One region of the Solibacillus sp. CAU 1738 genome, then DNA from elsewhere that is predicted to be linked to it. Evidence: riboswitches for the same ligand, from Rfam matches in the RefSeq annotation. Region 1 holds a riboswitch; each other region holds the start of a gene.
What was found. Region 1 has a riboswitch for cobalamin ahead of AAFN87_RS03985 (S-layer homology domain-containing protein). Riboswitches for the same ligand answer to the same signal wherever they lie in the genome.
Positions count from the first base shown of each region.

Region 2: linked by a shared signal. The riboswitch ahead of AAFN87_RS11325 (FecCD family ABC transporter permease) and the one ahead of AAFN87_RS03985 (S-layer homology domain-containing protein) in region 1 are both predicted to bind cobalamin.
Region 3: linked by a shared signal. The riboswitch ahead of AAFN87_RS02690 (ribonucleoside-diphosphate reductase subunit alpha) and the one ahead of AAFN87_RS03985 (S-layer homology domain-containing protein) in region 1 are both predicted to bind cobalamin.
Region 4: linked by a shared signal. The riboswitch ahead of AAFN87_RS02650 (hypothetical protein) and the one ahead of AAFN87_RS03985 (S-layer homology domain-containing protein) in region 1 are both predicted to bind cobalamin.

Region 1 covers NZ_JBDQQN010000001.1:782,393-790,166, reverse strand. The annotation lists gene AAFN87_RS03985 (S-layer homology domain-containing protein) at 1-1,939, opposite strand, end outside; cobalamin riboswitch at 2,108-2,305, opposite strand; gene AAFN87_RS03980 (ABC transporter ATP-binding protein) at 2,816-4,603, opposite strand; gene AAFN87_RS03975 (ABC transporter transmembrane domain-containing protein) at 4,605-6,356, opposite strand; partial or broken gene AAFN87_RS03970 (hypothetical protein) at 6,615-6,905, opposite strand; gene AAFN87_RS03965 (ABC transporter permease) at 7,255-7,774, opposite strand, start outside.
Region 2 covers NZ_JBDQQN010000003.1:375,408-383,181, reverse strand. The annotation lists gene AAFN87_RS11340 (metallophosphoesterase) at 1-682, opposite strand, end outside; gene AAFN87_RS11335 (cob(I)yrinic acid a,c-diamide adenosyltransferase) at 1,215-1,778, opposite strand; gene AAFN87_RS11330 (adenosylcobinamide amidohydrolase) at 1,799-3,259, opposite strand; gene AAFN87_RS11325 (FecCD family ABC transporter permease) at 3,264-4,259, opposite strand; cobalamin riboswitch at 4,385-4,564, opposite strand; gene AAFN87_RS11320 (amino acid ABC transporter ATP-binding protein) at 4,630-5,385, opposite strand; gene AAFN87_RS11315 (amino acid ABC transporter permease) at 5,399-6,109, opposite strand; gene AAFN87_RS11310 (amino acid ABC transporter permease) at 6,125-6,835, opposite strand; gene AAFN87_RS11305 (transporter substrate-binding domain-containing protein) at 7,181-7,774, opposite strand, start outside.
Region 3 covers NZ_JBDQQN010000001.1:534,598-542,371, reverse strand. The annotation lists gene AAFN87_RS02710 (DUF3298 and DUF4163 domain-containing protein) at 628-1,248, opposite strand; gene AAFN87_RS02705 (hypothetical protein) at 1,399-1,887, shown strand; gene AAFN87_RS02700 (hypothetical protein) at 1,967-2,497, shown strand; gene AAFN87_RS02695 (ribonucleotide-diphosphate reductase subunit beta) at 2,612-3,649, opposite strand; gene AAFN87_RS02690 (ribonucleoside-diphosphate reductase subunit alpha) at 3,663-5,873, opposite strand; cobalamin riboswitch at 6,000-6,176, opposite strand; gene AAFN87_RS02685 (hypothetical protein) at 6,341-7,021, opposite strand; gene AAFN87_RS02680 (ECF transporter S component) at 7,018-7,515, opposite strand; gene AAFN87_RS02675 (bifunctional adenosylcobinamide kinase/adenosylcobinamide-phosphate guanylyltransferase) at 7,518-7,774, opposite strand, start outside.
Region 4 covers NZ_JBDQQN010000001.1:525,694-533,467, reverse strand. The annotation lists gene cobS (adenosylcobinamide-GDP ribazoletransferase) at 1-306, opposite strand, end outside; gene AAFN87_RS02660 (bifunctional adenosylcobinamide kinase/adenosylcobinamide-phosphate guanylyltransferase) at 314-865, opposite strand; gene AAFN87_RS02655 (ABC transporter substrate-binding protein) at 939-1,898, opposite strand; gene AAFN87_RS02650 (hypothetical protein) at 1,895-2,440, opposite strand; cobalamin riboswitch at 2,587-2,779, opposite strand; gene AAFN87_RS02645 (Fur family transcriptional regulator) at 2,937-3,353, opposite strand; gene AAFN87_RS02640 (metal ABC transporter permease) at 3,359-4,216, opposite strand; gene AAFN87_RS02635 (metal ABC transporter ATP-binding protein) at 4,229-4,975, opposite strand; gene AAFN87_RS02630 (hypothetical protein) at 5,078-5,317, shown strand; gene dacB (D-alanyl-D-alanine carboxypeptidase/D-alanyl-D-alanine endopeptidase) at 5,554-6,978, opposite strand; gene AAFN87_RS02620 (deoxyribonuclease IV) at 7,137-7,774, opposite strand, start outside.

The sequences.
Region 1 (7,774 bases):
TGGAAGCCTTGTTTTGTTCAGCTTTAGTAATTGCTTCTTCTAATGCAGTTTTAGTAATATCTCTTACTTCTTCTAATGCAGAATCTAATTGCTTAAAAACTACATCTACATCTTCTTGTTTGCTCTCCATATTCGTTAGCTGTTCATAAGCAGCTTTATAAGCAGATAATACTTTTGCATCTGCTAAAATTTCTTCTTTATTTGAGGCACTATTAATTTCAGCAATTTTTGCTGTTAGTGCGTCTTTGTTAGCTACTTCAATAAAAGGTGTTCCCTGCCAACTATAGTTAAAGCCAAGATCACGACCAAAACCAACTACACTAAATTGCAAGCGAATTACATCACCATCTTTATTTTGATGGCCACCCATAACATGATCAACCATTTTATGATTTACTGTATACATCCAATTAGACGATGAATAATAGTCGCTATTTCCAAGCCAATCTTTATTTTTTCTTCCTGTATTTGACTCACCATATTTCCCCGCTTCTTTCAGTATATATTGAGGAATATTACCGTCTCTTTCACTATCTTTAATATTTGTTAAGTAATTAATATTTGGTTGATCAGATCCATCATTATAATTACCACTTCCAAGTGCTCTAGCAACTACATGCCCTACCTCTTCCCCTTCAGAAAAAGGCACTTGAATTGGCTCAATTGCATACCCTTGTCCAAGGGTAAACTTCTCAACAGAAACTGTCACATAACCAGCTCGTTCAGAATCATTAAATTTCGTCCCTGGTTTTTTAGCTTTTTCAAATGTAACTTTAGCCTGATTTAGTGCGAATACTTTCGCATTAATTTCTTCTTGTATTGCTTTATCATCTTCAATCAGATTTTGCGCAGATTCGATGACATTTACATAAGCATCTAGTGCAGTTTGTGTTACCCATTTTTCTGTTAGGTATACATCTTTCCCGTCTACGCTAACTTTTACTGAGTTTTTATTTTCTTCAGCATCAACAATCTTTGTTTTTAATTTTGTTTTATCAATTTTGCCGTCTTCTCCGCCGTTTCCATTTAGCTCAGCAATTAGTTGATCAAGGGCGTCATCAACATTTGGTTGGATACTTTCCATATTCGTTAGCTGTTCATAAGCAGCTTCATAAGCAGATAATACATTTGCATCTGCTAAAATTTCTTCTTTATTTGCAGCACTATTAATTTTAGCAATTTCTGCTGTTAGTGCGTCTTTGTTAGCTGCTTCAATATAAGGTTGTGATCCCCATTCCTTGCCAAAGCCAAGATCACGACCTAAACCAGCTACAGTAAATTGCAAGCGAATTACATTACCATCATTAATTCGATAACTCGCCAAAGCATCATTAGGCAATACATTATTTACTGTATACATCCAACCAGACGATGAGTTATAGTCACGCTGTCCTAGCCATCCTACTTTATTTCTTCCCGTAATCGACTGATTATTTCCTTTCATTACATCCAGTATATATTGAGGAATATTACCGTCACTTTCACTATCTTTAATATTCGCTAAGTAACCAATATTTTCTTGATCATATCCATCATTATAATTACCACTTCCAAGCACTCTAGCAACTACATGACCTACCATTTCCTTTTCATAGAAAGGCACTTGAATTGGCTCAATTGTGTATCCTTGTCCAAGGGTAAACTTCTCAACAGAAACCGTCACATGACCTGCTGGTTCAGAATATTTTATCGACGCACTATCATCAGTAGTAACAGGAGATAATTCGATTTCGGTTTCCTTGGTTATATCTTTCTCTAAATTATTATCTCCTTCATCAGATAAAGCCCCTTCTTCATTTCCCTCCAACCCTTCATTTATTTGCTCTGACTCATTTTCTATTAATCCATCTGTCTCTGCCATAACAGCAGCTGGCGATAGAAGCGATAGCGTCAAAACAAGCACGGCTGCAATATGAAGCCACTTTTTCCAAAATTCCACTTGCAAAACCTCCAATTTTTTTATGAATACTTTGCATCGTTCACTCCACGACAAAAAAACGCCATTTCTCACTATAAGAGAAATGGCGGTAAACAGTTTGAAAAGCATATAAAAAATACATACCTATCCGTCTATTTGCCATACATTCTCCTAATTTCCGAAGAGAGTTTATACGATCAAATAAAGGTAGGTCTCCTGGCTCATGTATCCTGTACCAACCTTCCCATCTACTGGAGGCATTTTTCCTCGTCGGACAGTGGCATATGTTGCACATTCTTCTACACTTACAGTTGCGGAAACAGCTTCGGCTTTGCACCGAATTCCCTATTAAGCTCTTAAAAGAGCACCTTTATTCTGCAATTGCTATTCACTTGTAGTTAAGTTTAGCATACTTTTTTTATTTTCCAAATAATTCGATAAAAAAAGAGTTACACTTCTAGAAAAATATAGTAGAAGTATATCTCCAAGAAGTTAAAAGTGCTCCCATTTACAGTTGCGGGACAGCGCCGTATTTTCACCGTTCTTCCCATTTAAACAAATCCAAAACTGAATTTGTAACTTAATCTTATTATTCCTTTTTTTATCATGCCATATCATTAATTATTTAAAAAAAGCAAATTTAAAAAGCTTGACCTCTTAAATAGAAGCCAAACATATAGTTTATTTCATGGAATATTGTACTTCATGACGCAGAGCTTTTGCAGCAGCTACCATATGAGATAGTGCCGCTATAGTTTCCGGTTCCCTCTTAATTAAAATTGAAATTACTCAACTAAAATGTAAATAGAAGGAATCTTTTATATTACTATTTAAAAGAAAAAGACTATAAGCAAACCCAATTTTTTGAGTTTGTTTATAGTCTGAGATGCCTATACCTTAAGCTTCGATTCGGCTGAGATTTTCCACTCCATTTTGTAGCAAATACATTTTATGGTATAACCCTTTTTGGGCGAGTAGCTCCTGGTGTGTTCCGCGCTCCTTGATTTCCCCTTGATGTAGCACTAAAATTTGCTCTGCATCTTGGATTGTCGATAGGCGGTGCGCAATCGCAATAGTTGTGCGACCTTTGCGCATTTTTTCAAGAGAATGTTGAATTGCAACTTCTGTTTCTGTATCAATAGCTGCCGTTGCTTCATCTAGTACAAGCACTTTCGGATTCGTCGCAATCGTACGTGCAAAGGCGATTAATTGACGCTGCCCGCTCGAAAACGTCGAACCACGCTCCGTCACTTTTTGCTCGTATTTTTCTGGCAACGTATCAATAAATTGATCAGCTTGCACAAATTCAGCCGCCGCCTGTACATCTGCTGTCGTCAGTGTATGATTGTGCAAGCGAATATTGCTGGCAATTGTACCGTAAAACAAGAACGGATCTTGTAGCACAAGCCCCATTTTTTCACGAATTTCTTGTTGGCTAAATGACTTTATGGACTGGCCATCAATCATAATATCCCCTTTTTCGAATTCATAAAAACGCATAAGCAAATTGATAATGGAGCTTTTTCCACTACCTGTATGACCGACAAGCGCGACCGTTTCGCCCGGATTAACGGTAAATGAAATGTTTTTTAGTACATCTTTTTGATTGTCATAGCTAAATGTGACATCTTTAAATTCAATAAGACCGTTCGAAATTTTTGCCGCACTATTTAATTGAGCGGGCTCTACTTCTTCCTCGTCTAATAACTTAAACACCCGAGACGCAGCTACAAGTGCTTGCTGGAATATAGCAAGACGCTCCATTACTTGATTAATCGGATCAAAGAAGCGATTAATATAAGTAATAAACGCATATACAACTCCTACTTCGACAGCCGTTTGAAGCGATGTTTGACCAAAATAATATAAAACTAGCATAATGGCAGCAAAATAAACTAAATCAACTACAGGTCGAAGTAGTAAGCTATTCAGCTTTGTATTATTCATCATCGCTACATAATGTTTATTGTTTATTCCATCAAACTCATCATTAAAACGCTTTTCCTGATGGAATGCTTGCACTATACTCATACCCGATAAAGATTCGGCAAGCTTTGCATTGAGCTCGCTTAATTTTTCACGCATTTCCATATACACAACCGAGCTATGTTTACGGTACAAGTAAATGATGTAAATAATGATTGGTAGTAGTACGAGCGCAAATGCCGCAAGCATAGGATTTAATAAAAACATCGCGATATACACACCGATTATTAAAAATCCGGCTTGCACAAAAGTAATTAATACGCCAACATACATATCTTTTATCGCTTCCGTATCGTTTGTCGCGCGTGATACGATAGACCCTGCTGGAACTTGATCGAAATAACGCATACCGAGCTGATGAATTTTAGAAAATACATCAATTCGCAGCTGTTGAATAATTTTTAGTGCAATCTCTTGGAATTTCAAATGTTGGAAATAGCTAATTACAACATTTAATAGCTGGATGGTCATATACGATACAGCTAAAAAGACAATAGGACCTTTTTCAAAATTGCCAACTGCTACATGATCATCTAAAAATACTTTAATAATATAAGGACCAAGAACCGCTCCTAAAACTGTTAAACCAAGTAACAACAATGCGAGTACAACAGCTTTTTTATGTGGCAATAAATAGCGTAGCAATCGTCTTATAATGGCACTTTGCTCTTTGCGTGAAAAGGTTGGTTGTTTATCCATACTACATGCCCCCCTGTTCCACTAATTGTTCTAATTGCTGTAATTCATACATATCAAAATAACGACCTCGCAAGATCATTAATTCCTCATGTGTTCCTTTTTCTACAACCGTTCCTTCATGCATCACAAGAATGACATGTGCATGCTGAATCGCACTGAGACGGTGAGATGTAATAATAGTCGTTGCTTCTTTGCGTGATGCTTTCAATGATTGTAAAATAGCTTCCTCCGTTTTTGCATCTACTGCAGATAAAGAGTCATCTAAAATAAGTAGCTCAGGCTCTGTCATTAAGGCACGAGCTATTGAAATACGCTGCTTTTGTCCGCCCGAAAGCGATACGCCACGCTCACCAACAATTGTTCTATAGCTTTCTGTGAAGCCTAAAATATCTTCATGAATATGTGCTAAGCTCGCAGCATGCTCGACCTTTTCGCGATCTGCTTGCGGGTTTGTAAACGCAATATTTGTATAAATGCTTGATGAAAATAAAAAATGATCTTGCGGCACATAGCCAATCGCCTCACGTAATGCGAGCATTTTATAGTCATCAATGCGCACACCACCGTACGAAATATCCCCTGTATAGCCCTCAAATTCTCTTAGTAATAATTTTAAAATGGCTGTCTTTCCTGATCCTGTTTTTCCAACAATACCTAGCGTTTCCCCTTGCTTTAACTCGAAATGAACATTTGATAATGACGGGTTTTCATCTCCTGGGAATGTAAAGGAATCTACATGGAAAGCTAGGTCTCCTTGTGGTCGCGTATTTTTTGCACTATGTTTGTCATCGATTTCCACTGGTACATTGAGCAATTGTTCAATACGGTCATACGATGCAGAACCGCGCTCTACAATATTAAATAACATACCGATAGCTAGCATCGGCCATACGAGTAAGCCTAAATATGTTGTGAAAGCGACTAGATCTCCAATTGACATCGCACCATCTACAATAAATTTTGTTCCGAATGCAAGACTTAGGAAAAAACTAATGCCGACAACTAAACTGATCGTTGGATCAAACAATGAATCGATTTTTGCGACATGCATATTTTTCTTTACAACATCATCGGAAAGACGTGTGAAATCTTCCACATCATCTTGTTGCTGGCCAAATGTTTTAATCACTTTCATACCAGAAATGCTTTCCTGCGTTTTGTCATTCAAATCTGAGAACGCAGCTTGTGCATTACGGAATCTGGAGTGTAGTAATTTACCGTAATAGCTTGTTAAAAGCGCCATTGCGGGCATCGGAATGAGTGCGATTAGTGTTAAACGCCAGTCAATTGTAATGGCCATCGCTAAAATAACGAAGCTTCCTGTTGTGATGGAGTCAAAAAGCGTTAATACGCCACCGCCAGCTGTTTGTTGCACAGCTGAAATATCATTTGTTGCATGCGCCATTAAATCCCCGACACGGCGCTGTTGGTAAAACGATGGCGACATTTTCGTAAAATGACGAAATAATTTTTCACGTAAATTTTTCGCTAAATAGTTAGACGAACCGAAAATCATTTTACGCCAATAATAACGAAGTACATACATGAACGCCGCAGCAGCTGCAATAATACCGAGCCACATAAAAAGGGATTCCTTCGTTAACGTACCCGCTCCAACTTCATCGATTGTATAGCCGATAATTTTTGGCGGTACTAATTGTAAAACCGCTACAAATGTTAACATTATTAAACCTAAAACATACTCTCGTTTTCGTTCTTTAAAAAACCAACCGAGTTTAAAAAACACTTTCATTTTTCCACCTACTTTATTAATCAGACTTGCCTATTTTAACAAAATTTTCTATGTAGGTGAATAGGTAAATGACTATTTGTTTCGAATTTTGAAATATTTCAGTCTAAAGGAGTAAAAAAAGCGAAAGCGACCTGCATAGCCCCAAGCAGCTAATCGCAGACTCTCTTTCTCACTCGACCGAGGGCAGACCGCGACATAGAGAGGCTGCGCTAAAGGGGCACAGTACATGGAAGAAGCGAATCATCTTCGTCATCAGCCCTTAACTTCCTTTATTTCTTCTTTTTCAAATTTATTAGGTGGAAATGGTTTCTTCCCATGATTAATTCGATCTTCATTCAATTCTTCCTGAGGTTTTGCTTCAAATAAATGTCCTTTTGAATAGCCCAACGCGATCAATACTCGGTCACCCAACAGTAGCGCACAAGTTTTCCATTAATGGAAAAATTAAATAAAATTGAAATCAATCGCTGCATCTAATTTACATATAAGATGCTCTACTGGTACATGCTGTTCAATTGTCAGTATTTCAAGTTGTTCACATTCATTGATTTTATTTTTTCGTCATCATGTTTATCATTAGACAATACAAGTTGATTGGAGTGGAAGGCGCAACACTCCTGCAAATATTATTTGCGACGAGTAAGCGCAGGAGCAGGAACAGCAATGTTTTCTGCGGCGAAAGCAAAGCGACAGTCGCACGGGCGGAAAATCCGTTTTTGCGGCTATCCGCCGCAAAAATTAGTTGAAGCCGTGCCTGCGGAAAGGGAGCGCCTGGAACGGAAATCAACGTTATCTTACTATTTATTCTAAAAAGAAAAAAGACCGTAGGCAAACTCAAATTTTAATGAGTTTGTCTACAGTCTTAACGGTTTTCAAATGAGAACCGTTAACATTACATTTAAGTTGTTACTTTAAATACCGTTTTAATTTTTTGCATTAAGCCACCAGTTGAATATGTTAACACACTGCGTTTATAAAACGACATACTTAGTAAATACATACCGATTGTAAACACTACTAACAAGCCTAATGATAGGATTGGTTCTATTGCAGCAAGATCTGTCGCCCCTATACGCATCGGCATAACCATCCCTGACGTAAACGGAATATAAGAGAACACTTTGATAAGAATTGTATCTGGATTAGACGTTGCAGAAATCATGACATAAAATCCTACAATTATAATAATCATTGCAGGCGTCATAACTTGTGATGCTTCCTCTACTTTCGATACGAGCGAGCCAAAAAGCGCACCAATTATTAAAAACAAGAAAATCGTAACAAATAAGAAAACGACTACATACATCACATATTGCCCCGATAAATCTGCAAGCAAAGAACTTACCATTTCTAATTTATCAACGTCACCTGATAGTTTTAATAGTACAAAAAATGTCCCTAATAAAATGACAAATTGC
Region 2 (7,774 bases), on a different contig from region 1:
TTTGGTTTCCGCCATCCAATGCAATCACACGCTTTTCCAGATCAATCAACGGATTATGTGAGCTAATTTGTTCTGCCCTATAATTAACGACTGGCCAATGTCCTACTATGACTGTCTTATCAGCTTGATGATTTTTCTCATAAAATGAGGGTGTAGATATACCAAAATGTTCACTTGTTTGCTTCCAATCTACATTATTTTCAATACCTGCATGAATAATAATAAAATCATCTGTTTCAAATGCAGTCGGTAATGCTTCAAGCCATTCTAGTTCTTCTGAAAAATACGAACGGTAATAATGTGCTAGCTCTTTTAAGTCCGCAAAATCATCCAGTGATTTACCATTTTTCAATAGCATCTCATTTAATACAGAATACTGTTGTCTGTTCATATATGAAATGATGCTCTCATTTCCACTGATTACTGAACGAAATACTACATCACAATTTCCTTTTGTAATAAAAACATTCGTCGATTCTTCGGACATACAGCGCACATAGTTAATTACCTCTAAACTTGCAGGTCCTTTCTCACACAAATCACCATTAATGAATAGATAGTCTTCTGCAGTAAACTGTAATTTATCTAACAATCTCTTGAAAAGGTGTAAATTTGCATGAATATCTGAAATGACAATTGTGCGTTTTGTTTTATCTAACTTCAAATATTTTACTTCAATCACAATCCAACCTCCGAAGAATATTAATGATTTCTGAATTTAATAGTTAATATGAGATTTGAAATAACACATAACATTTACTGTAACTTAACTAATAATTGTTGATTGTAGTGAAGGCTGGGCGACTCCTTGAGGATTAGCTTGAGGCCACTGAAAAAATAGATACACGCATTTTTTATAATAAGAATTTGCGACAACGATACAATTTTCAAATGATTTAGCACGGTGCGACAGTGTAGCTGACGGCTGCGCCTTTCGCTACAGAGCAAAGCTTCCTGCGGGATCAGCATGAGCCTTGAGACCCTGCAACGCAGTGAGGAGGCTCAAGCCATGCCCGCGGAAAGGGAGTATCAGAGCGCTAAATCATAAAGGCAAATAATTATTCGAATATTTTTATGAAAATCACTTTTTCAGTAGCTTTTTTAGCGTCCCAGCCGTAACGGAAATCAACCTAGCAAATGCTAATATCATTTGTATTTATAGGATTATTTTTGCTCATTATGAGTAATTATTATTGATCAAACTTCACAACAATTTATCTAAATACGTTTGCGCTACGTACGTATTCTACATCTTGGATATTTAATCTGAAGTTGACTACACGAGCAGCTGCAAATAAATAATCAGATAGGCGATTTAAATATTTTTGTACTATTGGTGATACGTCTGACTCGGCTTTCATTAATGATACCGTTTGTCTCTCAGCTCGACGTGCAACTGTTCTCGCAATATGAAGCGTCGCAGCAGCAGGAGAACCACCTGGTAAAATGAATTTTTGTAACGGTGGTGCTTCTTCTGAAAGTACATCAATGCGCGCTTCAAGTGTATCAATTGGCGCTTCCGTTAACTTGTAATGACGTTCCTTCATCACATTCGCTAAATCACCGCCGCCATCAAATAGCTCGTGCTGAATCGCTTCTAAATCCGCTAAAATATCTTTAAATAATTCACGGTTATCAAGCTCTGTCATCGCCTTGCCTATAAATGAATTCAATTCATCTATAGTGCCGTAAGCCTCAACGCGTAAATGGTCCTTATCGACACGACCTCCAATAATACTCGTTTTCCCTTTATCCCCTGTTTTTGTATACAATTTCATCATGTATCACCCTTTCCTTCCTAATTTGTTTGTCTTCTATTATATTTCACAATAGCCTTTACAGTTGTTTCAAAAACCCCACGACCAATCCATTTTCCTATTTCAGTAATTGGACCGGCATATGGCATTTCTTCCCCTTTTTGTGTGGCTGCTATAAGTAAACTATCTGTACCTGTGCCCGTTGCAATCGTACCTGTTCTTGAATCTACAACATTTTCTTGCGCAAGGGCCTTCGTTTTTGCTTCTGTAGCAGTAATCATCGCCTGGTAAAATGCTTCATCTGACAGTTTCCCGTTAATAATGACCCAAGTATTAATCGTTCCGGCATGAAAAACATCGTCTCTTTCATATGTTCTTGTTGCGTCAACTGCATTTCCAATGCCAGCTGTTACCGCAACAATTACTCGGCCGTCCAGAAAGGATTCAATTACAACATTTTCTGGTGGAACCGCCGTTAACATCACTACTGTATTCGTAGGGGATAGCTTTTCATTGCTTAAAAATTGCTGCGTCTCTTGTTTTACATCATTACAAAAATAATCGACATCAATGCAGCGATTTACGAATGTCCCATACCAGCCCATCCCTGCATTATGAACTGCAGAAGAGATTACTTTTAATGGGGCATCTGCTTGTAGCTTAACAAAATGAGGAGCTATAACAAAATGCTCTTTTGTCACTTCTCCAAAAAATGACTCCTCTACCGCTTCTGGTAGCATTGTAATTTGCGGCTTCGGTATTTCTGGATGAGCATATGTTGCAACACGCGCGGCATATACTTCCTCAATTTGCGATTCAAGTAATACTTCATGTGGTACACCTATCGCTTTAACACTGCCTGATTCCATTAATAAAAGTTCATCACAATAAAGTGAGGCTAAGTTAATATCATGGAACACTGATACGACCGTCAAATCGGATTCTTTAGCTTCTTTGCGGATCATATCTAAAATTTGCTTTTGATGTGCTATATCAAGATGATTTGTTGGTTCATCTAACAGTAATACATTCGAACATTGCGCCAATGCTTGAGCAATAAATACTCGCTGTTGCTCTCCACCTGATAAATTTTCTAAAAAGGTGTTTTCATATTTTGTAACACCTGTTTGCGCCATCGCTTTTTGAACGGCTTCTTCGTCTTTACTTGACCATGTTGAGAAAAAACCCGTTTGATGTGGATAACGCCCTAGCGATACTGCATCTCGAACAGAATTAGAAAAGGCATTCGCGTGAAGCTGTGGTAGCACTGCCATTTTTTTCGCCAATTCTTTTGTAGAATACTGATGGACATCTTTATCTTCAATAAACACTTGACCCGCTGTTGATGGAATGACCCCACTAATCACTTTTAATAAAGTCGATTTACCACTTCCATTTGGACCGAGAATTCCGAGAATTTTTCCTTTCCCAACAGTAAATGAAACATCTTTTACGATAGGGGTTGCACCGTAGCCACCTGATATATGTTCTACCCGTAACATATGATTATGCCCCCTTCTTGCGCTGTTTATAAAAAATGTAGGCGAATACCGGCGCACCGATAAATGCAGTAATAACACCAATCGGCAACTCTGTTGGTGCAATAATAGTCCGTGATACTAAATCACAAATGACTAATAAACTAGCACCATTAAGAAATGAAAGGATGAGTAAATGTCGATGATCCGCCCCAATAACGAGACGCATCATATGTGGTACTACTAAACCGACAAATCCTATTGTCCCAGATACTGCGACAGCAGCACCAGTTAACATCGAGCCACCTACTAAAATAGCGTATTTACTCTTCTTTACATCGACACCTAAATACTTTGCTCGATCTTCACCGTATATCATCGCATTTAATTCACGACGGTTTAGCCAGATGAGTAATGTACCTATTATGACAAACGGGATAATCATTTGTACATATGGCCAGCCCCTCATGGACACACTGCCTAAAAGCCAACCCATTATGACGCGAAGCTGCTCACCCGTTAGAGCTATCATTAGTGAAATACAAGAACCTAAAAATGAGCTAAAAATAACACCCGTTAAAATGAGCGTTTCCATTTTCATAGAACGGTCTACAAGTTTTGCAAAGCCCATTACGAAAATCATCGTAATGGCAGCTCCAATAATACTAAATACTGGCAACGTGAAAGTACCTAAAAACGGAATAGACATACTAAAGTATAGCGTAGCAACAGCCCCTACCGAAGCACCTGATGAAATTCCTAACGTATACGGATCAGCAAGTGGATTTTTCAGTAATCCTTGGAATGCAGCACCGGCTATTGCTAGGGATGCTCCAACTAATGCCGCTAAAATAACACGTGGCAACCTTATGTTCCATAAAATACTGTATGCTGTAGGATTTGTTTCTTTATCCCATAATGTTGAGATTGGTATATCGGCTGATCCAATTGCAATTCCAAGCCACATACTCACTAACAGCAACGTAATGGATAGTATGTAAGCGAGTACACTTTTTTTACTCACTGTAAATTCCTCCGATAATAAAAATTAAAAAAGTCCCCCGACGAATGCGAGAGACTAACAAAAGAATAGACTAGACTACATACAAATGCAGAAATAGTACCACCCTCCTATCCTCGTAGGTTGTCGTAGGTGTAATGTAGAGGCAGGTCTCCTGGCTTATGCATCAAGCATGTTTAACATCCTTCCCGATTGCTCAGTGGTTGTTGTTAAACATTCGCATTTACAGTGGCGGGACCGCACCGGATTTAAACCGGTTTCCCTTTTAACTTTACAATAAGTAAAGAACCTCATACAAAATACAAATGAACTTTTCCATTACTCTTATTATAGCGAAAAAAAGTTAGTTGTGTATGTTTTGTTATCTGAATATTCAAATGTGGTAATTATAATCTTCGGGTAATACACGATGTAGAAATTGTTTCGTACGCTCTTCTTTCGGGTTCACAAATAGTTGATGAGCAGATCCTTCTTCAACAATTCGCCCACCGTCCATAAAAATAACATGGCTCGCTACATCACGCGCAAAAGACATTTCATGTGTGACAACGACCATTGTCGTACCGGATTTGGCAATGGATTTCATTACTTCTAGTACTTCTCCGACTAGCTCCGGGTCGAGTGCTGAAGTTGGTTCATCGAATAAAATAACGTCTGGATTTAACACAATCGCTCGCGCTATGCCAACTCGTTGCTGTTGTCCTCCAGATAATTGGCTTGGATAAGCATCATATTTATGTGACAGCCCTACTTGATTCAATGCTTCTTTTGCGATCCGGTGTGCCTCCTCTTTTTTCATTCCACGCCCAATGACAAGCCCTTCTGCTACATTTTCTAACGCTGTCTTATTATGAAATAAATTGTAGTTTTGAAAGACAAACGCGGTTTTTTTACGAACCTCAAGAATTTCTTTCTTTGATGCATTTTTTAAATCGACTGCAATTGTGCCAAAATTAGCTGTCCCTGCGTCTGCTCGCTCTAAAAAATTGATACAACGGAGAAGCGTCGTTTTCCCTGATCCACTTGGCCCTAAAATAACGACTACATCCCCTTTATCAATAGTTAAGTCTACACCTTGTAAAATCTCATGTTGCCCAAATGATTTACGGACATTTTTAATTTCTAACATAGCGCGCTCCTCCTTATGCTACGACAGATTTATAGCGACTTAATCGACGCTCCGATAGCTTAAATAAATATTCAACCGTCATACATAAAATTAAATAAACGAAGAAAATATCCATATACGCCTCTAAATAGTTGTAGCCAACATTTGCCGCAACTTTCGCTCTCAACGTAATTTCCTGTAATGAAATAGCGTAACCGAGTGAGGTTGCTTTAATTAAATTAATTGTCGCTGTACATACGTTTGGTAAGGCAGCGACTAATGCTTGAGGAATTATAATACGTCGATACGCTTGTGCTGTCGTTAGCCCTACTGCCTGTGCTGCTTCTAGCTGCCCTTTTGGAACTGTTTGCAAAGCTGAGCGAAATACTTCAGAAAGCACCGCAGCTGTATTAAATGAAAATATAATATAGGCATACCAAAGTGGATTCACATCGTATATGGCGTAGTCAATATTGTAATTTTTTAAAATACCATCCAGTATTAACGGAATACTGCTATATAAAACGAAAATTTGAATAATTACAGGTGTACCACGGACGAATGATACATATGTTTTCGTAATATTTTTCAGGACAGGGATTTCATTGATACGCGTTAACGCGAGAAAAAAACCTAATGGTACAGCAATGAGCAGCGACACACAAGTAACAAGAAGCGCAACCGGAACACCGCTTAATGCGACGAAAAACGTATCAATTAAAAACTTTACATTTATTAATTCCATTATTGTCACTCCTCCTTACGTTGTTTTTAACGGTTGCTTCCCTTTGCTAAATGCCTTTTCTAATAAACTAAAGCTCTTTTCAATCGCAATAGATATGACCCAATAAATAACTGCCAACGCAATATAAATTTCTAGTGCATGTGTATTATAGTTGTTCGCAATGATTAAATTTGCCTTGCCTACTATGTCAATGAAACCAATCGTATAAGCTAGCGCCCCTTCTTGTAATACAGCAATGAGGCCATTCCCAAAGTTAGGTAAAGCAATGACTAGTGCTTGTGGAAAAATAATACGACGATATGCCTGAAGCGGTGTTAAACCAACACTAACAGCAGCTTCAAACTGCCCCCGATCAATAGCTAAATAAGCAGAACGGATTACTTCCGACATCATCGCCGCAAACTGTAAGCTAAAGGTAATGACAACAAATATCCCAGTATGAACATTTTGCAAATTAATACCGAATAAATTTTCCGAAAACGCCGGAATGCCATAATAGACAAGAAATAATAGGACGATGGATGGCGTACATCGCATAACAGTCGTATATACATTTGCCAACCATTGTAACAGCTTGTTATTACTTAGCTTAGCAGCGGCAAGGAGTAACCCTAGTAGGCTACCGACAATTACAGCTGCACTAGCGATATAGATTGTCACCCATAAATAAGGCAATAGTTGCGGTAGTGCCGACCATAAATACGCGATATCAAAATATTTCTCCATCCATCACACCACTTTCTTTGATTAGAAAAGCGCAAGCGCCTTGGTCAGCCCCGACAGCTGCTTGCAGGCCTGTATTGAAAGCATCTTTTACGCTTTCGATAAAGGGGCAGACCGCGACCTCGAGGGGCTAGGCGCTGGAGCTAGACACATTAGAAATGCTTAAGTGCCCCGTTTAGCCCCGACAAGCGCTGGATGGCTCTCAAACGAAAGCATCTTTTACGCTTTCGATTGAGGGACAAAAGCGACCTCGAGGGGCTGGGCACTGGAGCTAGACAATGTTAAATCTCCAGAAATTTATCCTTTCTTATATTGATTAGAAAGGCTGATGATTTGCATCAGCTCCCATCAACGCTCCACTGAATCTAGAACTTCGAATAAATCTTTGCCATAAAACTCTACACTCAGTTTATTTAACGCATCTGTCTTTTTAATTTCTGCAATTGCCTTGTCATAGGCATCAGCAAATTCTTGTTCTTTTTTATTGAACAATGGCCACGTTTTAATTACCGCAAATTCGTTATACACAACTTGATCCTTCAAATGATAATATGGACCACCTTCTGTTAACACTTGCCCTGTGAAGCTCCCTTCAATTTGCACTCCACCGTCAACACGTCCCTCATTTACCCATTGCACAACGTCTACTGAAAACTCTTCACCTGCTTTTAGTTGCACTTGATTGTCTGGATTTGCTTCGTTATATTCTGCGATAACTGTGTATTGAGCGTTATTTGCTGCGATTGGTGCCAATGTCATACCTGCCGCTGCAAAATCACTTAAATTTTTAATATGTTCATTTTCTTTTTTCAATACTAGACCGGCACTACTCAGCCCTAAAAATTCTTGCGGGAATATATACTTTGCTGTACGCTCTTCTGTCCAGAAAGCATTTTTTACCCCTACTTGGTATTTACCTTGCTCTACACCGAGTAATAAATC
Region 3 (7,774 bases), 250 kb from region 1:
GCGTCCGATGAGCCGCTTCACTCGCTATGCTCGCTCCAGGGTCTCATCTGTGACGCTAATCCCCAAGGAGTCACGCTGGCTCCACTCCAATCAACAAACGCTTTATTTATAATTTCATCTTCTAATTTTTAATAAAGAGCCATTTTATCCAATACGCACATATTACCGCCTGTTCGCTATAATATGATGAAAATTAGCAAAATGTATTATCTAGAATGATTTATCATTAATTGTTAGCACATGGAACGGAGAGCGGCGATTGTAGCTGTCGGCTGCGCCTTTCGCTACAGAGCAAAGCTTCCTGCGGGATAAGCAATGTTTTTTATGTGACAAAAGGTTAGCGGCAGTCGCATGAGCTGAGGGCCCCGCAGGAAATTTATTTGCGACAAAAGCGCAGCGACAGGAGCAGGGAGGCACGAACGACGAGGAGACTGAAGCCATGCCCGAGGAAAGCGTCCGCTCAAAGTGTATGTGCGGTGTCCATATAGCAACCCCGACTTTTGGTGATGAACCAAATTCTATTGATAATATGTACAATGCAATCACGCTAAGAGCAAGAGGCGCAGGAACCAGCATTAGCTGTTTTCTGCGCCTAGTTCTTATACATGTGCCAACTCTATTAGTTTCCTAATTGTTTTGCGCCATTCTTCCAAGGGGGCCCTCTTCATCTATTATATCCTGTATATCATAAACTGAAATTGGGAACATTGGGAAGCCCTCCACATACGGCGTTATTTCATACAGTTGGAAATAGATCACTAGCACCTTATCTGCAATGTAAAAATCTTGGTCTGGGCGAATGACTGTAAAATCTTCCAAGAGCTGTATGTTGCGCTGTTTTATTTGTTCATGAATTAATAGTGAAAGTCTTCTCACATAATCACTTCCAGGCTTAAATAGATCCTTCAGCTGACAATAAACACCTTTTTGCAAATCAAATGTGAGAGACTTAATATATGTCATACCATGTGCTGCGTGATAATGATACGTATAGTTCGAAAGCGATAGGCTTAGTACATTGCGCTGATTGTTTTTGATTTCATAAGAGCCAAGCATTTCTTGTACTATTGTAGGCATATTCCCTACTTGCTTATCAATTAATTGTTGTGTTTCTCGAACTATGAGACGATTAATATATTTCTCTAGCTCTAAATTTTGCATAGAGCAAACTTGCGGATAATAAACGACTTTTTGTTGGTCACTATAAACATTCATCGTTTGAATAGAAACTGGAAAAGAAATAGACATGTGTATCGATCCTTTTTAATTTTCCCCATTGTATTCATACAAATAGAAGATGTGAGTTCTACACATTGCCATTATCAAAAACTAACACAAAATTTATTGTTATGCATATTTTAAATAAAGATATGCTTACTTTGTAATGGGGGTATTGTATTGACACAGTTTTACTCTTTTCATGGTACTGTAACAAAGATTAGTGATTTTATGGTTACACCAAATGACCAATCGGGTTGTAATAAATTATTTACTGTAACAAACAATTCCGGGGCTATCGTCAATTTTGTTGTGTCGCCAACTACGTATGTTGTTGATCATACAACAATTGTTGTTGGGGACCGTATAACTGGTTACTATGATGGTAACGCACCTGTACCGCTTATTTATCCACCACAATACCAAGCACTCGTTATTGTGAAGGATCATCCGCACCAAAATGTAAAAGTTGATTTTTTTAATAGTCGACTAATAAGTAGTGATGGTCAATTGCAATTAAATCTTTCACCGTTTACACAGTTACTACTAACAAATTCTCAAGCCTTTATAGGAAATCCCGCAAATCGTAATTTAATCGTTATTTATGGCGCTACTACCAGAAGTATTCCAGCACAAACGACACCTATGAAAATAATAGTGCTATGTTAAATTGTCGTTTCTACATTTTTCACCTTTCAACGCTATCCTCATAAATTAAAAAGAGTTTATGTAGAAAGGAGAGTATCATTTGAATAATTACCCGTTTTATCCTTATGACGAAGATTCACCTAGCTTCAATCCATTTAGCGACCCATTGCCTACTGAATTTACGCCAATGTTACCTACTCCAGCAAGACCACCTTCTCCTGGAGGTCCAACGCCATCACTTCCGGCAAGACCACCTTCTCACGGAGGACCAACGCCATCACTTCCGGCAAGACCACCATCACATGGAGGACCAATGCCGTTTCCTCCTGGAGGGCCACCATCTCACGGGGGGCCACCGTCTCATGGAGGGCCACCAGGAGAGCAACACCCACAGCCAATGGGTCCACCGCCGCATTTTACGCCAGCATTTCCAACATGGCAGCACGGTCCAGGTGGTATAAGAAGTTGCTTATATCGTAATACGTATATTTGGATGTGGGATGGAAGTAGCTTTTGGTTCTTCCCTACACTTGTAATAAGAAATGTCGTTTATGGATTCCGTTGGGGCAGATTCGGTTGGATTTTCCATATTATCAATTCTAACAATATTCGATCCTTCCAATGCTTTTAGAATTAATAAGATAAGACATAAAAATAGCTACTTGTTTGCACAACAAGTAGCTAAACTTGTGTAGACAAAGTTAACAAAGACTTTGTCTACATCGAAATATTGTAAGAATAAACACTATAAATCATCGAAACCGTTATCTTCAATATTAATTTTCGTATATTGACGTGAGCGTTGTTCGAAGAAATCTGTTTTCCCTAAGTCGACTTCCTCGTAAGCTTTAATCCATTTTAACGGGTTTTTACGGTAGCCTTCAAATGGACGTTCATGGCCAAGCTGATTACAACGAACATTTGCATAGAAGTATACGTAAGCCTCTACATCTTCACAATCGAGGCCTTCAATTTTATCGCCAATAACTTCCCTTGCCCACGCAACCTCTAATTCCGCTGCTTCTTTAAAGATTTTTTGTACTTCAGCATCCCATTCCGCTGTTTTATATTGCGGATATTCCTCTAACAGCTCCTGATAAATTTTCACGAATAAATCCACATGCAACTGCTCATCACGGTTAATATAGTTAATCATCGTACTTGTAGCGACCATTTTTTGCTTGCGTGCTAAATGGTAGAAATACGCAAAGCCCGAATAGAAAAATAATCCTTCTAAAATCACGTCATAAACAATCGCACGTAACATATTTTCTACATTCGCTTCCTCAGCAAAAGCCTCATACCCTTTAATTACGAAATCATTGCGCTCCTGTAAAACAGGTACTGTTCGCCAAAAATCGAATGTTTGATCTTGTACATCTTTTGGTACTAAGCTCGATAAAATGTACGAGTAAGAGTGATTATGAATAACTTCTTGCTGCGCTAAAATAATCATTAAGGCGTTTAAGCTAGAATCCGTTAAATAGTCCGCTACTTTCCCTGCAAAATCCGTTTGTATACTATCTAGTAATGCTAATAGTCCAATAATTTTCAAAAATGAATCTTGTTCATCAGCAGTCAGTGTAGGAAATTGTTTCACATCTGTACTCATATTAATTTCAAAAGGCGTCCAGAAATTACCGAGCATTTTTTTATATTTAGGATAAGCCCAACTAAAGCGAACATCATCCCAGTTCAAAATATTGGAAGACCTACCGTTAACTATTGATGTAGAGCGGTTTGGTGCTTCTTTATCCATTATTTTTCGTTTTGTAACTTGCACTTATAGTTCCTCCTTAGCTAGAGCATGATTCGCATTCAATCATTTCTTCTGAAGTCGAGCGGATATAATACGTCGTTTTAATTCCACTTGCCCATGCATCTAAATGTAGCTGTAGTAAATCTTTCGCTTTAATAGTATTTTGTACGTATAAGTTTAAAGAAACCCCTTGGTCAATATGGCGAGCACGTGCCGCATTTTGTTTAATTGTCCAGCGTTGGTCGATAAAGTACGCGGATTTATAAAACCATGTTGTCTGGGCATTCAAATCAGGCACAGTTACAGGAATTTTGTAGTCCTTTTTCTCCTCCGAATAGCTCTTTTGGAAAATCGGGTCAATTGTTGCAGTAGAGCCTGCGATAATCGAAGTAGATGAGTTCGGTGCAATGGCCATTACATAGCCGTTTCGCATCCCGTGAGTCATGACATGCTGCTTTAATTCCTGCCATTTTTCACTCGTATATTCACGATTCTCGAAATAACGCCCAGTATGCCAGTCTGAGCCTTGGCATAATGGATACGCGCCTTTTTCCTGAGCGAGTGCATTAGATGCACGAATCGTTAAATAAGCAATTTCCTCGTATAAAGAATCTGCAAATGCAACCGCCTCATCGCTTTCCCATGCAATGCCTTTTAATGCAAGTAAATGGTGCCAGCCAAATGTCCCAAGCCCAATACCACGATAACGACGATTTGTTCGGTCAGCTTGTGGAACAGGAATAGTATTAAGCTCAATGACGTTATCAAGCATACGCACTTGGATTGCAATTAGTCGAGGTAAAACATCTTCCATTACTGCACGTCCTAAGTTGATAGACGATAAGTTACATACAACAAAATCACCTGGTTTACGTTTTGTCACGATAATGTCTTCTTCTATTTCAATAGATTCAAACTGTGTAGCGGACATATTTTGGAAAATTTCAGTACATAAATTCGAGCTATAAATCATGCCTTCATGCTTATTCGGATTTTTGCGGTTTACTTCATCACGATAAAACATAAATGGTACACCCGTCTCTAATTGTGAGCGCATAATTCGCTTCATAATATCTATTGCCGGTACAGTTTCTTTCGATAATAGAGGATGATTCACACAAGCATGATAGCGCTGTCTAAATGTGCCGTCGCCTTTGACTTCATCATAGCTATCTTCTAAAGAGAAGCCCATTACATTTTTTACTTCATGTGGATCGAATAAATACCAGTCTCCTCGCGCTTCCACTGTTTCCATAAATACATCTGGTAAACAAACACCCGTGAAAATATCGTGTGCGCGCATTCGTTCATCACCATTATTAAGACGCAAATCTAAAAATGTGAAAATGTCTTTATGCCACACATCTAAATAAACTGCAATTGCACCTTGGCGTTGCCCTAACTGATCAACTGACACAGCTGTATTATTCAGTTGTTTAATCCAAGGTAGAACACCACTGGATGCCCCTTTATAGCCTCGGATAGATGAGCCACGACTACGCACTTTGCCCATATACACACCAATTCCGCCACCATACTTCGATAATGTCGCTACGTCCGTATTCGTATCATAAATACTTTGCAAACTATCATCGACTGTATCAATAAAGCAGCTCGATAATTGCCCGTGTGTCTTGCCGGCATTTGATAATGTCGGTGTTGCAACAGTCATATATAAATTGCTTAGCGCCCAATAAGCTTCAGCAATTTTATCAAAACGTGCATCAGTTTCATTCATCATTAATGTCATTGCAATGACTAACCATCGTTCCTGTGGTAACTCTACTGGTGTACCATCAAAATCACGAACTACATAACGATCCATTAATGTTCGAAGACCTATATACGTAAATTTTTCATCGTGTGAAGGTTCAATTAATTTGCCTAATGCATCTCGTTCTTCTTTTGAATAGTTTTCTATTAATGCTGGATTAACAAGACCCTTTTCAACAAGCTTTTCAAGTAAATGGCTAAACTGGCCATATACATCATCATATCCGCGCTTTTGTCGCTGCTCTTTATAAATTTTTTCACGTAATAATCGAGCAGCTACAAATGTCCAGTAAGGCTCGTCCTCATCAATAAAGCTTAACGTTTCTAAAATACAAGCTTCTATCCATTGCTCAAATGGTGCTTGCTCATTTTTTGCACTCCATTTGCTTGAAAAACGAATTAAGTTTTCTAAGTCTTCCTCACCAAATTCATTGATTAATTGGCCTAATAATTGCTGTTCTACTACTTCAACCACGTTGACACATCCTTTTTGCATAATAAAAAAGCTACCTTCGCATTTGAAGGTAGCTTATGTAATGAAATGGAAGCAGACGAAAAAATGATCATTCTCTGCTCCCATTTCTTAGCCCCCGAAGAAATGCGCATTTTGTTTTACTAGGCAGGTCTCCTGGCTTAGCTTCATTCTCCTGTTTACCTTCCCGAATTACTTCAGTGGCATAAAACAGTCGTCAGCATTACAGTTGCGGGGACAGCATCAGATTTGCACTGATTTCCCTTTTCATCTACATATAGTAGAACCTAATTAAACAACACACTATATATTGTATATTTCGAAACTATTGTCATTGTATCATAGTCGTTTACCCTGCAACAAGCATTATATTTTTTACTTTTTTGTACAAATGGTTATACGTTGATATGATGGCATTTCTCCAAGTATATTTATTTTCATGGATAAAACGACTTATTGACAGATTCATATTACATTTCATTACGCGGAGCCACTTCCGTAATCGGTGCCGAAACCTTACTGTAAAGCTTGTCAATATTTTGCTCTTGAACGGCAACGAGTACTGCTGCTGACGGTCCAGCAGAGTGAGTTAAATCTATTTCACATGTGAAGTTTTCACCTACAAAAGAAATTATTTCAGCCCCAATCCCTTTTGAACCAGTTGGCCAAACTTGCTGAATAACGCCGGTCGATAGAAGAGAATAGATTTCTGCTAAATTAGCAACATTTTCTGGTTGGTCGATGACTTGCTGACCAACTAGTGGTTTGCCAATAACAAAAAAACGGCATTGCATTTTTGATGGTGTAAATTGCTGCTTGCCAATCATTGTTAAGCTAAGGCCCGATTGTAAAGGAGCAAAATTTGTTTCAGAGGAGCCAGTAATTGGTGGCATTTTTTGTCCAATCTCTCGGAAAACACGTTCGCAGCCTTTAACATATTCTTCCCATGCAGTATCACTAGTAAAATTCGCTAATAGCAACTGAATCGGCATTGCACCCGCGCACCACTGTTCTAAAATAGCAGTTCGAGCAGTAAAATAGGCGGCAATTTCATTAGGTACATAAACTACATCAGCCTCTTTTTCACCAATACAAGCCGCATTATCAATTGTCACAAATGTTGTCGCATCAATTTTAATGGCATTTCTCATTTACTCGTTTCCCATTTCATCATTTTTTTTACACGACTAATAACTGGCACACAAGCCATAACGATTACAACGTTAATAACTGTTGCCACGAACAGAGAAGGTAATGCGCCTAAATAAAAAGCTGGTGATATAAGGAAATAAAACGGCAGCGGGGATAAGATTCCGTTAGCCAATATTAAAAATGGCCACTTTGTCCATTTAAAATTGTGTTGATGTAGCTTGGCAAAAATAAAGACGATGACAAACATCTCTACTGCAATTAATAAATGAAATGGCCCGAGTGGCATCCCTGATGTTAATGCTGTAGCTAAATGGCCAATAGTCCCGACTGCTCCAGCATAGAGTGGAGGTAAAAAAAAGACGGATAAAAAGGCAGGTGCAGAATCAAGCGCTGCAGTTGTGATAAAACCTGGCACCTTTATAAAGCTTCCAATTACACAAATAGCTGATATGAGTGCTGCTAATAATAAATAACGTAATTTATCTTGCTTCATAATCATTCTCCTTTCAGCACCTGTGGTAGACCGTACCATATGCGTGTAACCGTGCTACTTTTTTCAAATAACGCTTGGTACAAACGCCCGCAAGTATCTCTTATAAATCGCTGTTGTCTATCAAGTGGAACGATACCACGTCCGATATCGGTACATATACAAATTAACGTTGTGCAATTGTTAATTAATAATAATCGCTCCATTATTGAATCTACTAGTTGATCTTCAGACTGTAAGCTAGCATTTGCAATAATACTTT
Region 4 (7,774 bases), 260 kb from region 1:
TTGTTGATCTTTGTATGAAAAAAAAGCATCTCCTGTATCAATTAATCCATCGACATGTAAACCGCCCGTAATGATAATACTTGTAATAATTAATAAGATGGCTAGTAAAAGCGTTGAAAAATGAAAAAAATGTTCATTTATTTGGATAATACATATAGAGGTTACACCCATTAGAAGCCCAAGAAATGGCATATTTGCATACATAGCAGTTACTGATTTTGCTGTTAATGGTAGCTGTTTTTTCACCGGTATTGCAGTGAAAAATTGAAAGCATAACAATAAACCAGTGGCAAAGTTTTTCATCATGACACCTCTATTTCCAGCGATTCACGTGCTTGTGATCAATTTCATATGCTTCATCGCAAAATACGACTAGCCATTGTGAAAGCTCGCCTAACAATTTTTTATATAATTCTACATCTGCATAATGCGATTTTTGTTCATCTAATACTTCATTCGATACAATAATAACGGATACGTTGCTTGCTTTCCAACTCATTAGTTGCTGTTGAAATGTCACGATATATTGCTGTATTGCCTCATTACGACCTAGAATATTCTCCGTTTTGTATAATACATTCGAAAGCCATGTCGTAATACAGTCCCATAAAATAACTGTTCCAGTAGTAAACTGTTCAAGCTGGCTTGGCAATACATCTGATACTTCGATTGTTTGCCAGACGATGTCACTTTCCAGACGATCTTTTTGGTGGCGTTCAATCCGTGCTTGCATTTCATCATCAATCGCTACACCCGATGCAATATACAATAGCTGTTTTTTGTTATAGACAGAGTATAGTTTTTTTGCATAGTATTCAGCAAAAGCACTTTTTCCGCTTCGAACACCACCTGTAATAAACACCATTCTCCCCAATTTTTTATTCCCTCTCTTTACAGGAAAAAGGGAGCGAGCATATGCTCACATCCCTTCAATCAACTTATTTAAATAATTCTGGATATACTGTTTCTGCAACTAGTTCTACTGCGTCGCCAATGCGTGTACCTGGGCGGCTTAAAACATCAGGATCTAGTAGATACACTTGTTGACCTACAATCGCTTGCATTTTATCCCAACCAGTACGTGCTAAAATTTCTGCCACTGGATCACCATTGTAGTTAACCGTAGTTAAAACTACTTGAGGGTCTGCAGTAATAATACTCTCTTCTGATACTTTAAACCAGCCTTCTTGGTCAGCAAAAATATTTTCAACTCCAGCTATTTCTAAAATCTGCTGTTGGAAAGTTCCTTTACCTGCTGACCAAATGTCTGGAGATGGTGCAATTTCAAAGTACACTTTTTTCTTTTCTGTTAAAGTAGCCGTTTTTTCTTGAACTGTAGCTACTTGATTTTTTATTTCTTCAACTACTTCTTGACCTTTATCCTCAACACGCATAACTTCTGATAATTGAATAATATCGCTATAAACATCATCAAATGATGTTGCTGAATTAATAACAAATACTTTTAAACCCGCTGATTCAAGCTGTTCAATTTGTACTGGATCACCCATTGTATACGCTACAACTAAGTCTGGTTGTAACTCGATTACGCGCTCACCGTTAATTGTGTATGAATCTGATACGCGTTCAATATCAAGTGCTTCTTTAGGATAATTATCATAATCTGTTGCACCAATAATTTTATCGCCTACTCCTAAAGAGAATAATATCTCAGTATTACTTGGTTGTAATGTTACGATTGTTTCTGGCACTTCATCAAATGTTACATCAATTCCACGGTCATCTTTTACTGTATAAGGACCTGATTGTTCTTCCTCTGCTGCTTGTTGTCCAGCTGATCCAGTTTCTTTTTCTGGCTCTGCGTCTTGTGTGCCACATGCAGCTAATAATAATGCTGCTGCAAGCGGTGCTATCCATTTACTTTTGAACTTGTTCATTTTACTTCCTCTTTTCGTTTTTTTATTGGGTATGATTTACTAACAAATTCGATTTCTGGCTGGCTACTCACTTTGTTCACGTAAAGTGTCATAAGGAAAAAGACATTTGCTAATAATCCTAAATAATTAAATAAAATTTCTGGTACTTCACGTTCTTCACTTACTTTATGGAGTGCACGAAATGATTTTTTTGCCTCGCTTCGGCAAATATGTAGTCTTACCGCTGCTTCCACACCTTGAGGAAGTACAAAACGATTAAATTGCTCACCAACATGCTGTAAATAGAAATCATAACGGTCACTTAAAAACTGTAAATCTTCTTCTGTAACAGCTAGCTTACCACGAACAGAACCGTTTATATGGTATGCCATTGGATGAATAACTTTTAAATCGTCCACAATTACTTGTACTTCTTCTCCTTCAAGTTTAGGAAAAACTGAGCCTATGCGTGTCGTTAATGAATCTGTCCGAATTTCATAATCTACTAAGCAGCTTTTCTCACGCATAAATGGATAACATGAAAAGCGCATATCTTTTTTCACTATTTCCCCTCCTTTTCCAGGATTTTCAAACCCCTTCAGACAATAAAAAAACCACCGCAAAGAACGATGGCATGTAGTTAATTACATATTAAAATATAAGTAATTCATTTCATTGCCGTACATTCTCTTTAATTCCGAAGAGTTTTTGTGACGATGAGAAAAAGATAGGTCTCCTGGCTCACGCTTTCGTTCATTTAAGTACCTTCCCATTCTTTTGAACAGTGGCATAATCTTAAATTAATAGCGCATACAGTTACGGACATAGCTTCGGCATTTCACCGAATTCCCTTTTATGCAAAAAGCATCTTTTTCCTTGCAAACTTATTCACCTGATTAAAAATGTATCATATTTAATACAAATTTTATAGAGTCAATTTATAATATTGCCATATTTTATGAATTTTTAAACAAAAAACAACTATAACTCTACATTTACCTCATCAAAATGTTGCCTACTCTTAAGATAAATCTGGATAAAGCATATTGCCAAATAATTTTATAATTCTTTACAATCCGGGCACTTTCCATAAATTTCGAATTTATGTGCTTCGATTTCGTAGTTTGGTAGTTTTTCACCAAGCATTTCCATCGGACACATTGCTAATTCTTTAACATTTCCACAATCACGACAAATAAAATGATGATGGTGATGATCCGATTCACAATGCATACGAAAATTACGCTCACCATGTAGCTCTGTTTCATCTAGAATACCCAGGTCTACAAATGTTGCTAAGTTACGATAAATCGTATCAAAGCTCATTCCAGGAAAATCTTGTTTCAGTACTGATAATAAATCACGTGCTGTTAAATATTTATCGGTTTGCGAAAACATGTGTAAAATCAGTTCGCGTTTGTCTGTTTTTTTATAACCGTTTTCTTTTAAAATTTCCCATGCGCGTGTTACATTCACAGTTACTACACTCCTTTTGATGTCGCCGTAAATTGCATATAAAGTTTTTTCAAGAATATGACAATTAGTAAAATTAGGATTGATGTCACAACAATTGTCCCGCCAGGCGCTAAATTTAAATAATACGCACTAACAAGACCAACTAATACTGATAATTCACCAAAAACAATAGCTAAAATAATTGCTTCTTTAAAACCTTTTGCCAAGCGCATTGCTGCTGCAACAGGTAATGTCATTAAGCTTGACACAAGTAAAATCCCAACGATACGCATACTTGCTGCTATAACAAGTGCTACGACAATCATGAATAACAAGTGTATCCATTTTGCTGGGAGTCCACTTGCTTTTGCGTATTCCTCATCAAATGATAGTACAAATAGCTCTTTAAAAAATAATGTCAAAAATATAATAACAACAATTGCGATTGCAACTACAACCATTAAATCTTGCCTCGAAACCGCGGATACAGACCCGAATAAATAGCTCATTAAATCAGTATTAAAACCACTTGCTAAAGAAATAAAAATAGCACTAATACCTATGCCCCCCGACATAATAATCGGAATAGCTAGTTCTTCATAATGCTTATAAAGTCTACGTAAACGTTCAATCAAAATCGAACCACTTACCGATGCGATAATCCCTAAATAAATCGGATTTAGAAATGCTAATGCTGTAACAGACTGGCTTAAGTAAAGACTGCCTGCAATCCCCGCAAGCGTTACATGTGACAATGCATCTGCAATTAGCGACAATCTTCGAACAACGATAAAGACACCAAGTAAAGGGGCGATTACCCCAATAATAAGCCCTGAGAAAAAGGCGTTTTGTAAAAATTCATAGTGTAATATTGCTTCAATCATATGCCTTCTCCTTTAATGAATCTTTCGTACTTTATGGCCATACCAAGCATCAAGTTCTTGCTGAGAGATGACATCAAAATCATTTTTATAACCGTGGAAATGAATTGTTTGATTTAAACAAGCAACGTGACTAATACGATCCGATACAGTGTCGACATCATGTGTTACTAATATCATAGTCATTTGTCGTTCCTCGTTTAATTTTGCTAGCATATCATAGAATGATTGTACATTTTCATGGTCAATTCCGACAGTTGGTTCATCTAATATTAGTAGCTTCGGCTCCGCAATAAGTGCTCTTGCGATAAACACACGCTGCTGTTGACCGCCCGATAACTGCCCGATATTACGATTTGCAAACTGTTCCATCCCAACAGATTGTAGCGCTTTTAATACACGATCATGTACATCCTTTGGCAATCTTTTAAATAATCCTGTTTTTTTTGCTAACCCACTTTTCACGACTTCTTCCACTGTCGCTGGGAAGCCTGAGTTAAAAGCATTCGATTTTTGGGAAACGTAACCAATCCACTCACGGTGCTTAAACGTATTAGCATTTTCTCCAAATAACTCAATATTCCCGCTCATCGGTTTTAGTAAGCCTAATATTAATTTTAATAATGTAGATTTCCCTGAGCCGTTCGGACCGAGTAGAGCAAGGAAATCCCCTTCCTCAACACGGAATGAAATATTTTTCAGCACTTGCGTGTATTCATATTGAAACGATACATTTTTTAATTCTATCATCGTTTTTCTCATTATATCTCTTCTTTCTAATTCAAAATCATTACGATTTACAATGTGTTAGTATAGTTTACTTGATGTGTTTTGTAAAGGTAATTTACCTGAAAGGATGATTTTTTGAAAGCAATTGAATTTTATAATTATTTAATGAGAGCAAGTGATAAAGAAGTGCAGGCATTCGTTTTGAAAAATACAAATATTGAGTTATCAATCGGTGAGGTAAAACAGCTACGCCCATTAATGGCAGGGGCAAATGTAAGTTGGATTTTCAGCGGTATTCCAAAATCAGTTTTGAAGGATGCAGAAAAAGTAATAGGTAAATCAAAACTAAAAAAATTCATGAAATTAATCGAGTAAATTATTATTTACTAATAGAAGATATAACGCTTCTTGCTTACACTCCATAAAATGACTTAATTTTTAGTTTAACTATAGTGTAAAGCGCATCTTCGAAAAGAGACGCGCTTTCATTTAACATTTAACTTTAGCATACTAGTGTAAAACGATTTAAAGACTATTCTATTTTATAACCTTCTTAAACGCAAAACAGCAAATAACTCCATTTCAAATTACTTTAAGAAAGTCCATTTATTTTAATAATTTTTTATTATCGATTCTACTACTCGGTCAATACCGTTTATAGCAGCAGGACTTTTATTTTCTACCATAATAGAGAATGCATATTTTCGACCGCTATTTGCCGTTACATAGCCTGCTAGTGTATAAACTTGTGTGAGACTACCTGTTTTTGCAACAACTCGATTTCGAAGCTCAGCTGTATCAAAACGTTTGCGCAAGCTTCCCCCTACAAAACGATCTTTTTGCCCACCTATAGGTAAACTATTGTAAAAATTATTATAGACAGGCTGCTGTTGCATAATAAATAATAAAGATGTTAGCTCATTAGCCGACACTTTATTATTATGTGACATACCTGAGCCATCCTCAAAACGCCATTTTGTTACATCCAACCCGATTGTCTTAGCATAATCACGCATAACTACTAAGCCACTTTCCGTATTGCCAATACCGCGCTCTTTTTTCCCTATAGTTTTCACTAAAATATCAGCAATACTATTATTACTTAGCTTCATAAAAATTGGATATAGCTTGTCGAGTGGCATTGACTGTTTCGTATATAAAAGTTTTGCTGTATTAGGCGTTTTATGCCGCTTCAAATTAGAAGTTGTTGAAAATCTTATTCCAGCTGATAACCAAGTATCCTTTATCGCATGTAAAGTATTAATCGTCGGATCATTTAACGTGACCCACTCCTTTACCGTACTCCCTTGTGGGATATTTCCTGCAATTACAACCGTATTCGTCCCATAATTCCGTTTAACAGTTACTGTATTTTGAGCACCTCGACTAACCGTACGCGCTTTGTTTACAATTTTCATTCCACTTGCATTTGGTAATGCAGTGAAAATAGGTGCTTTCCCTGCTGTAGTGCCTGTCACATTAATAATAATCGTCCCTGCATCGTAATCTTCATTTGGTGACATCGTTAAAGCTGTCGTTCTGGCTGCATAATATTCCGTTTCGTCATCTTTGACAATTCCCGGTGTTAAATGACTACCAGTAAATAACGAATCATCACCGTAAATATGCCCGTTTATAGTTCGAATACCCTTTCGTTTTAGTACTTTGGCAAATGTAATAAAATCACCTTTTTGTAATGTAGGATCACCACTGCCTTCTATGTATACATCCCCATATAAAACATCATTTTCTATTTCACCATCAATATATAATTTTGTAGTAAATTTAAAATCATTCCCGAGCACTGATAATGCTGTCGCTCCTGTTAACAGCTTTAATGTTGATGCTGGTTTCATTAATGTATTTCCACCATGCTCGTATAAAACATGCCCAGTTGATAGCGATCGTAATGACACGCTTACATTAGAGGAACCTAAATTTTCCGTAACGGATGAATCTAGCACATTTGCAGTTGCCGACACTGGCATATTGAAAAGTAATAAAAATAATAGCATAAAGATTGATATTTTCCTCATCCATTTTAAACCCCTTCTGTTGTATATTAATTTCACCTAATTACACATCAATATATTGAAGAAGTAAAGTAATATTTTGCCTATTTGCCCATATAAAAAAGCAGTACAAACTTTAAATTATTAGTTTGTACTGCCTAAGTTTTTAGTTTTATAGTTTACTAGCGCATTGCGTCTATTAATTCCGGTCTAAATTCACCGTCACGTAACATTGCAATTTCGTGTAAATATGGCGCTTTTTTTGTTTTAGCATCCGAACCAACGAAAGGCGTTTCTAAAATTTTTGGTATGTGCATTAATTGTTCATGGTGCACAATATATTTTAGTGCATCAAAACCAATTTCTCCGAAGCCGATGTTTTCATGTCGATCTTTCGCTGCACCGCGCACATTTTTAGAATCGTTAATGTGAAGTACTTTAAGTCGATCGATGCCTATAATTTTATCGAATTCGTTTAATACACCATCAAAATCTGAAACTACATTATAACCTGCATCATGAACGTGACAAGTATCAAAACAAACAGAAAGGCGTTCATTATTTGTAACACCATCTATTATTTTAGCGATTTCATCAAACGTACGACCGCATTCACTACCCTTACCTGCCATCGTTTCTAGTGCGATTTGTACAGGATAGTCTTGTGATAGTACTTCGTTTAAGCCTTCAACTATTTTTGCAATACCTGCATCTACACCCGCGCCAACGTGAGCACCTGGATGAAGCACGATTTGTGTTGCTTCTAGTGCCGCTGTACGCGCTATTTCCTCTTGTAAGAAATCAACACCTAAACGAAAAG